2 regions of the Pseudarthrobacter sp. B4EP4b genome follow, and region 1 is predicted to be linked to the other one. Evidence: predicted binding sites of a transcription regulator. Region 1 holds the regulator's gene; the other holds the start of a gene.

Region 1 (4,295 bases):
GTTCGCCTCCGTGCACCAGGTACGGGCGGCCGGAGACGTCGACGACGGCGTGGGCCAGCGCTTCATCCAGGGGCACGGTGGCTTCGCCGAAGCGGCGGATTCCCGCTTTGTTGCCCAGGGCGGTCCGCAGTACTTCACCAAAGGTGATGGCAACGTCCTCCACGGTGTGGTGGACGTCGATGTGGGTGTCGCCGGTGGCCTTGACCGTGAGGTCGATGAGCGAGTGCTTGCACAGCGCGGTGAGCATGTGGTCATAGAACGGCACTGAGGTGTCGATGTCCGATACGCCGGTACCGTCGAGGTTGATCTCCACGAGCACGGAGGACTCGCTGGTGGCACGCTCCATGCGCGCCGTCCTGGCCGCAGTGGATCCGGTGGAACTCATGGTCAAGTGTCCTTTGGGAAGAAGGAGTGGTTCAGGGCGCCCAGCGCCAATACTTCCAGTCTAGGCGGGAAGCTTCGACTGGCCGGCAAGGATGCTTTCCAGCGACGTGAGGAACGCTGTGGTTTCGGCCTCAGTGCCCGCGGTGACGCGAAGGTGACCCGGGATCCCGACGTCGCGGATCAACACACCGGCCTCGAGCAGCTCCTGCCAGACCTGGTGCGGGTTCTCGAGCCCGCCGAAGAACACGTAGTTGGAGTCCGAGGCGGCGGGCTTCAGGCCCATCCTGGTCAGCTCCACCACGATCCTGTCGCGCTGTTCTTTGATGTCCTCAACGTCCGCCATCAGGGCCTCGCGGTGCTGAAGGGCTGCCAGCGCGGTGGCCTGGGTGATGGCGGACAGGTGGTACGGCAGCCGGACCAGGCGCAGGGCATCGGTGACTTCCGGTGCCGCGGCCATGTAGCCGAGGCGCGCCCCCGCCAAGGCGAAGGCCTTGCTCATGGTGCGCGAGACAATCAGCCGTTCGCGGCCTGGCAGGAGGGTGAGAGCGCTGGGCGTTCCGTCGTGGGCGAACTCATGGTACGCCTCGTCCACAATGACAATCGTCTGGCTGGCTTCGCCGGCCTCGTACACCGCCTCCACCACGTCGAGCCCAAGGCCGGTTCCAGTGGGGTTGTTTGGAGAGCAAAGGAAAACAATATTGGGTTGCAGTTCCTTGACCTGCAGGGCGGCCGATTCCGCGCTGAGGCCGTAGCCCTCCGCCCGGTCACCCACGATGTATTCGGTGTCCGTGCCACTGGCCAGCAGCGGGTACATGGAGTACGTGGGCGGGAAGCCCAGTGCCGTGCGGCCGGGTCCGCCGAAAGCCTGGAGGATCTGCTGGAGAACCTCGTTGGAGCCGTTGGCCGCCCAGACGTTCGACTCATCCAGCCCGTGCCCCAAGTACTCCGCCAGGGCCTTGCGCAGCTCGGTAAATTCCCGGTCCGGGTAGCGGTTCAGGCCTGCGGCAGCTTCCGTTACTGCGGCGCTGATGGCCGCGCGGACGTCCGCGGGAACGCCATGGGTGTTCTCGTTGACATTGAGGAGGATGGGGACATCCAGCTGGGGCGCACCGTAAGGGGTCAACCCACGAAGGTTGTTGCGGAGGGGAAGCCGGTTCAGGCGCTCTAGCTGGTCATTCACCTGAACAGTTTAGTGCCCGTGCAGGAGACCGGAAAATGTGACAGCGCCCTGTTCGCGCTCAGCGTGCAGCTAGCGCGTGGGCACGTAGAGCTGCTGCCCGGGGTGCACCGCTCCGGCGCTCAGGTTGTTGAGCTGCACGATGTCCGCCACCACATCCCGCGCATCCCGCTCCGGGTCAACGGTTCCGGCAATGGCCCACAGCGACTGGCCCGGCTGCACGGTGACGGTGACCGTGGGGGTAATGGAAAGGTCTGCGGCGGAATCCGAGGCCTTGGCCGGCGAGTTGAAGAAGCCTGCCAGGGAGAGCAGCAGAGCCGCCAGCAGCACCAGGGGGATGCCGATCAGAACCACCTTCCCGCGGCGGGTGAGCCGCAGCGGCGGCTGGGGCGCGGGACGATCGGGCTGCCGGCGGACCGGCTGCGACATCAGTTGATGCACCGAAAGAAGCTGCGGACGTGAACCCTGTGAAGCGGATGTAGCTGACATGAACTGAGCCCTCCTGGACCTGACCGTGCTGCCCGATGTCCTTCCCAGCTGCCCCCGATGCGCCCGGAACTGATCCGGATCTTCGAATGGCTTCACGCGGAGTAGAACAAATGTTCGAACTTTGCTTTCTCTGTTTTAGCACTTATCAACGAATAATGTCGAGACTCGCTAGAACAAATGTTTGAAAATGCCATGTGGCTGGCCTAGCTTTGAAGACAAGAACAACCACCTCTGAAGTTGATCAGCAGGGTCTGACAATTACGGCGGCTACTCCGGGTCCGGGCCGAAATGCCGGGGCAAACTGAAAGGCATTGGCGAATATGGCAGCAGCAGCCGCCGGGGGCAGGGCAACCTCCCAACCGAAGAAGACCGCCAAGGGCCTGACGCCGCGGCAGAAGAAAATCCTCGAAACCATCCAGCGCTCGGTTAATGACAACGGCTATCCGCCGTCCATGCGGGAAATCGGCGATACCGTGGGCCTGGCCAGCCTCTCCAGCGTCACCCACCAGCTGTCGCAGCTGGAAAAACTCGGCTACCTCCGCCGCGACCCGAAAAGGCCCCGCGCCATGGAGGTGCTGATGCCCCTGACGCTTGACGGGGGTGCCCCCAAGCCGGCATCGGAGCCGTCCGCCCTCTTGCCGGGCACCAGCGCCACAGTGACCCAACTTCCCACCGCCATGGACACTGCCATGGTTCCCCTCGTGGGCCGGATCGCCGCCGGCGGTCCTATACTTGCCGACCAGGTGGTGGAGGATGTCCTGGCGCTCCCCCGGCAGCTGGTGGGCCAGGGGGAACTGTTTATGCTCAAGGTGGCTGGCGATTCGATGGTGGACGCCGCAATCTGCGACGGCGACTGGGTAGTGGTGCGCCGCCAGGCGGACGCCGCGAATGGCGATATCGTCGCGGCATTGCTGGACGACGAAGCCACGGTCAAGACCTTCCGCCAGCGTGATGGCCACACGTGGCTGCTGCCGCAGAACACCCAGTACGAACCCATCCTGGGCGACCACGCCACCATCATGGGCAAGGTCGTCTCAGTACTCCGCTCGCTCTAGGCAGCGGCATCAGCTAAACAGCGATATCAGCCCGTTGCCGGCAGCGCGAAGGCGCTGCCGGCAAAGTGAAGGTGCTGCCGTCAGGCGTTCTCCCCTGCCAGCCGTTCGAGGGCCGCAATCGCCGTCTTCCGGTCCGTGGTTGGCCAGAAGGGCGGCAGGGCCCCGCGAAGGAATCCCGCGTACCGTTCAGTGGCAAGCCTGGAATCCAGCACTGCCACCACGCCTTTGTCCCCGGTGGAGCGGATCAGGCGTCCGGCTCCCTGTGCCAGTCGGATCGCAGCGTGCGTGGCCGAGACAGACATAAAGCCGTTGCCGCCGGCTTGCGCCACAGCACGGGACCGTGCGGTCATCAGGGGGTCATCGGGGCGGGGGAACGGAATCCGGTCGATGACCACCAGCCGGCAGGCCCCGCCAGGAACATCCACGCCCTGCCACAGCGACATGGTGCCGAACAGGCAGGTATCGGGTTCGTCTGCGAACTGCTTCACCAGCGCCGTCATGGTGGAGTCGCCCTGGCAGAGGATGGTCATCCCCAGCTTCGGCCGCAGCGCGTCGGCCGCTTCCTCCGCCGCGCGCCGGGACGAAAACAGGCAGAGCGCACCGCCGTTGGACGCCCGGATGAGTGCTTCGAGTTCGGCCAGTGCCTCCGGGGAAACTCCGCGGCCAGGCTTGGGAAGGTGGCCCGCGACGTAGAGGATGCCCTGTTTGGGGTAGTCGAAGGGCGATCCCACATCAACGCCGGTCCAGCTGGGTGCGCCCTCACCCACGAGGCCCAAGCCGCCCGCTGCGGGCTCAAATGCCGAGCCGATGGCGAGCGTTGCAGACGTCAGCACCACCGTGTGCCCTTCGAACAGGCCCTCACGCAGCCGCCCGGCTACGGACAACGGAGCAACGTTGATCAGCGCAGGAGCCGTTTCATCCGGCTGCGAATATCCCTGTTGCGGATCAAAGGAGCTGGCGCGGGAGAACCACACCACTTCCCTGTTCTCCCGGGCTGCCAGGAGGCGTTCACAAAGTTCCAGGATGAGCATCAAGCGGGAGCGCGCAAGCTGCCGCCCGCCGTCGGCCGTTGTACTGCTGTCCCCCTTGGAATCAGACAGGGCGGCCCGGCAGGCCTCACGCAGCTGGTCAACGCAGTCCAGCTGCTCGTCGTTCAGACCGTTCGGCAGCAGCCCGTTGGGGACGCCAGC
Region 2 (4,295 bases), on a different contig from region 1:
TGGGCTGGACCGGGGTGCGGTCCAGCAGGGTGGCGTCCCCCAGGATCACGCCGCACGGATGCATGGAGATGTGCCGTGGCAACCGGTCCAGGCGTTCGGTCAGGTCCACCAGCAGGTCAAGTTGCTGGTTGCCGTGGGAATCCCGCTGTTCCACCCGGCCGGCAAATTCCCTCAGCTCGGGCTTCTCCTGCAAGGCTTCCCGGAACTTTGAAGCAGAGAACCGCCACAACTGCTTGGCGATGTCCCCCACGTCGCCGTCATCCATTCCCAGGGCAAGGCCGGCGTCCCGCACAGCACCGCGTGCCCGGTAACCGTTCTGCATGCTCATGAGCGTGACCCGCTCTTTGCCAAACCGCTCGAAAATCCGGTGGTACACGTTATGCCGTTCGGCGCTCTCAACGTCGATATCAATATCCGGCAAGGTGGCCCGGTCCTGGGAGAGGAACCGTTCGAAGATGAGGTCGTGCTGCAGCGGATTTACCTGGCTGACGTCAATGAGGTAGTTGACGAGGCTGGAGGCTCCGGATCCCCTGGCGGCTGCCCGCACCCCCATGTCCTGGATCATGCGCGAAACCTCTGCCACTGTGAGGAAGTAGGAGGAGAACCCCAGGTTCCGGATGATGCCCAGCTCGTGGTCAAGCCGATGGAGCATTTCCTTTTCGCTGTTGCCGGCAATTCCGGGGAACCTCCTGCCAATCCCGGCCTGGCAGCGCTGCATCAGCTCCACGTGAGGGTCCTGGCTGATCCCGATGACCGCGGCTTCCGGCACTACCGGCTGCTTCCACCCCATGTCCGCTTCGGGATCTATCCTGCACACATCGGCGAGCGCCTCTGTTTGTGCCATGAGCCTGTTGAGGTCTTCTGCGCCGTAGCCGGCAGCGGAGATGATTTCCTTCCCCAGCTGAAGCATTTGCCGCGCGGATTTCAGCCAGGCCTGGCCGTTGGGTTGCAGCAGTGGTTCCTGGGCCAGTTCCGGAAGGGATTTCAGGGTCCGGGCTGAATCCAGGACGTCTGCGGTTGCCGCTCCGTCCTCCGCGCAATACCGGACCGCGTTGGTGAGGATTGCCGGGATGCTGTGTTCTTCGGCGAGTTTGAGCATCCGGACGGCGTGTGCCGTGCTCAGGGGGGATCCCGGGGCGCTGAGCTGGGACACGATCTCGGCCACCACAGTTCCAGCGGGCATGGCGTCCAGCCATTGCTTGAAAAGGGTGCGCGGGCGCAGGTAACGCCGCCCGCCCATGGCCCGGCCGACGTCGGAATCCGGGCCTATCAGCACCATCAGCACGGGTTTAAGGGTTTGGGGATCCAGGGTGCGGGAGGCAAGTTCGGCACGGGTCACGGCCACTGGCACAACTCCCCCGGATTTTCCCGAAGTGCGGGCATGGGCGTCGGACACCAGCCGGCACAGGGCGCGGTAGCCGGCACCGTTGTTGTTGCCGCGGGCGAGTACCACCACACGGCCTGCCAGCTGCGTGCGGTGATCACCGTCGTCGTCATAGACCGCAAGGTCCACCCCCACGATGGGGTCAATGGCGGCGGCCATACACGCCTTGAGGTGCTTGATGGTCCCGTACAGGCCGTCCCGGTCAGTGCAGGCGAGCGCGGTGGCACCGTCAGCAGCAGCCACCTGTGCCAGTTCCTCGGGCCAGGACACTCCATAATGGGCGCTGAATGCGGTGGAGACGTGAAGGTGCGTGAAGCTCATGCTGTTCTGGGTCGGAGTGCGTCATGGATCCGCAGGATGCGCCAGCGGCCGCTGCGGATATGGCGGGTCAGGTCAAGGGTGAGCGGCTCTCCCTGTTCAGCCAAGCCGGAGCCTGGAGCTGAAGGCAGCACCTGGACCCGCCAGATTTCGTGGTCCACCAGGCCGGGGCCGCTGCCCAGCGGTGCACGGGTTTCTTCTGCCCACCATTGCCTGCGCTCGTACCAGCGCACAGGCTCGGCACACACCGAATAGGAACGTCCGGCCCAGACAACAGCAACCGGATGGCCCTCAGGGGTGCAGGAGACGTCCACGGATTCGCTGAACATGCCCATGGCGCCTCCCGGATGCAAAAGTTAGAACAGAATCTGTTCGAATATATATTCGAACAGAACCAGTCTACGCCTCCCTGAAGCCCCCGCATAGACAAAGGACGGGGCGCAGGTCCAGGGGGAAGGGGAATGCCCCGGATGCGTCCTCGGCTTCCATTTCCGTCAGCCTTCAGGGGTGGACGGACCGAACGGCAGGGAGCAGGATTGTGCCATGAGCACCCATGACGCACTCCTCAAGCAGGTCAGCATCAAGGCCCAGGACTCCACCCTTGTGGCAACATTCGATCTGGACGGCAGCATCCCCGGTTCCGGTGCCTACGTGGTGGGGCTTGTGGCTGCCAGTCCGGACTACTCGTCCCAGCGGCGCCTGGGCATCGAGTTCATGAACGGGAAACCAATTTCCTTTTTCTCGTTCAACCATGACCAGAGTTGCGAGGAAAACTACGATCTCTCAGGCGTCAGCCACTCGGACAGCACCATCACCGGCCACTTCCCCATGGCAGCGATCAATGGCCTCGGCGAGGGGCACGTGATGACCGGCTTCAGTGAGGCTGACGGCCGGGAATTCCAGTCAGGTGTTCCCGTGGAGGAGAACCTGTAACAGCTGGGTCGGGCGGCTCAGCTGTTTTCTTTGTGGACCCGGAGTTCGAGTTCGATGAAACCGGAGATCATGGCCCGGTAGGTGGACTCGACGATGTCCGGGTCGATGTCCTTCTTCTCGGCTGCGGACCGGACGTGTTCAATGATCCGTTCCACCCGCCCCGGAGCGCGCACCTCTGCGTCATCGCCCTTGAGCGTTCCGGCGATCCGGATCAGGCGCTCGCGGCGGGCGATCAGGGTGACAATCTGCTCATCCACTTCGTCCACGGCAATCCGGACGGCAGCGAGCTGTTCCTTGTCGGCCAAAGCGTCTCGATCGTTCCCTTGAATTGTCGCCATCCTCTGACAGTATCGAACCATGCAGCCAAGAGTCGACTTCATTTCCCTGGGGGTCCGCAGCGTTCCGGCGTCCCGCGCGTTCTATGTTGACGGCCTGGGCTGGCCGGTCCACCGTGAGGTTCCGGGGGAAGTGGTGTTCATCCAGGTGAACCGCGGCCTGATGCTGTCGCTCTGGGACGTCCGCCAGATGCAGGCCGATGCCGGCGTCAGTGCCCCCGGTCCCGTCCCCCGCATCACACTGAGCCACAACCTTCCCGGCACTGAGGACGTGGACCGGGTCATGGCAGAAGCAGCGGCGGCCGGCGCCGAAATCATTGCCGAGCCGATTACCCAGCCTTGGGGCGGGTACACCGGCTACTTCGCAGACCCTGACGGCTTCCGCTGGGAAGTGGCGTACAACCCCACTTGGACAGTGGACCACGACGGTACGGTCACCGTTTAGCTCCCGTCCCCCGCGGGTGGGGCTGCTAGAAGAGTGCTTCCACCGGGCGGATCAGCTCCGGCCCGTTGTTGCGCACATTCCCCACGTCCTTGCCTACTGAGTCAACGTGCCAATCCGACGCCACATCCTTGACCCCGGACCGGACCAGGTCCACCAGCCCGGCTGCATCGTCCGCCTGCGGGTCCAGCCACGCTTCCATGGTGGATTTGTCCATCGGCAGCGGAACCCGGTCGTGCAGTGCCGTCAGCTTGCCGAACACCGTCTCTTCGCTTCCGGGCGGCGGCGTGTCAGTGGTGAGGATGGACGTGGATAACACCCAGCCGCCCGGCTCCCCCGCCGGCCACGCCGGATCCTTCCACCACTCGTACAGCCCGGCGAAAACCAGGCCGCGGCCCTCTCCCGGATGCACGTAGTAGGGCTGCTTCGACTTCCCGGGCCCCTGCTTCCATTCGTAGTAGCCGTCCGCGGGGACAGCGCACCGGCGTGACTGAACGGCTTTTCGGAACGCCGGTTTCTCCAGCACGGATTCGCTCCGGGCATTAATCATCCGGGAACCGATGCCGGGGTCCTTCGCCCAGGACGGAACAAGCCCCCACCGCGCCACGTGGAGCTGGCGCACCTGCTTCGGCGCAGGCCCCTCGTCAACCAGCCGCTCCAGGACGATGGGCACGGCATCGGTGGGCGCCACATTCCAGGACGGCGGAAGGTGCACTTCCTCCTCAATTTCGGCGTCGAACTCAGCCAGCAGGTCCCCTACAGCACGTGCCATCACATAACGTCCACACATGGCTCCAGCATGCCACCGGGCCGATGACCTGTCATGTGAAGTGCCCGGGACCGGGGAATATGGGCCTGCACGCTACCGTTGAAGGTAAGGAAC

What was found. Region 1 encodes LexA, which represses DNA repair genes until DNA is damaged. Its sites were predicted from a motif close to TCGAACANNTGTTCGA; they were not measured.
Region 2: the regulator LexA is predicted to act here: its motif matches at 2,075-2,090, upstream of FNL14_RS21715 (DUF6504 family protein).

The regions. Positions count from the first base shown of each region.
Region 1 covers NZ_VHIJ01000050.1:28,167-32,461, reverse strand. Annotated here, with positions in the region: gene hisB (imidazoleglycerol-phosphate dehydratase HisB) at 1-385, opposite strand, end outside; gene FNL14_RS17760 (histidinol-phosphate transaminase) at 446-1,564, opposite strand; gene FNL14_RS17755 (LysM peptidoglycan-binding domain-containing protein) at 1,634-1,990, opposite strand; gene lexA (transcriptional repressor LexA) at 2,371-3,105, shown strand; gene FNL14_RS17745 (ATP-dependent DNA helicase) at 3,186-4,295, opposite strand, start outside.
Region 2 covers NZ_VHIJ01000072.1:9,593-13,887, reverse strand. Annotated here, with positions in the region: gene FNL14_RS21720 (DNA polymerase III subunit alpha) at 1-1,705, opposite strand, end outside; gene FNL14_RS21715 (DUF6504 family protein) at 1,702-2,037, opposite strand; gene FNL14_RS21710 (hypothetical protein) at 2,246-2,635, shown strand; gene FNL14_RS21705 (chorismate mutase) at 2,653-2,973, opposite strand; gene FNL14_RS21700 (VOC family protein) at 2,993-3,415, shown strand; gene FNL14_RS21695 (SOS response-associated peptidase) at 3,441-4,202, opposite strand.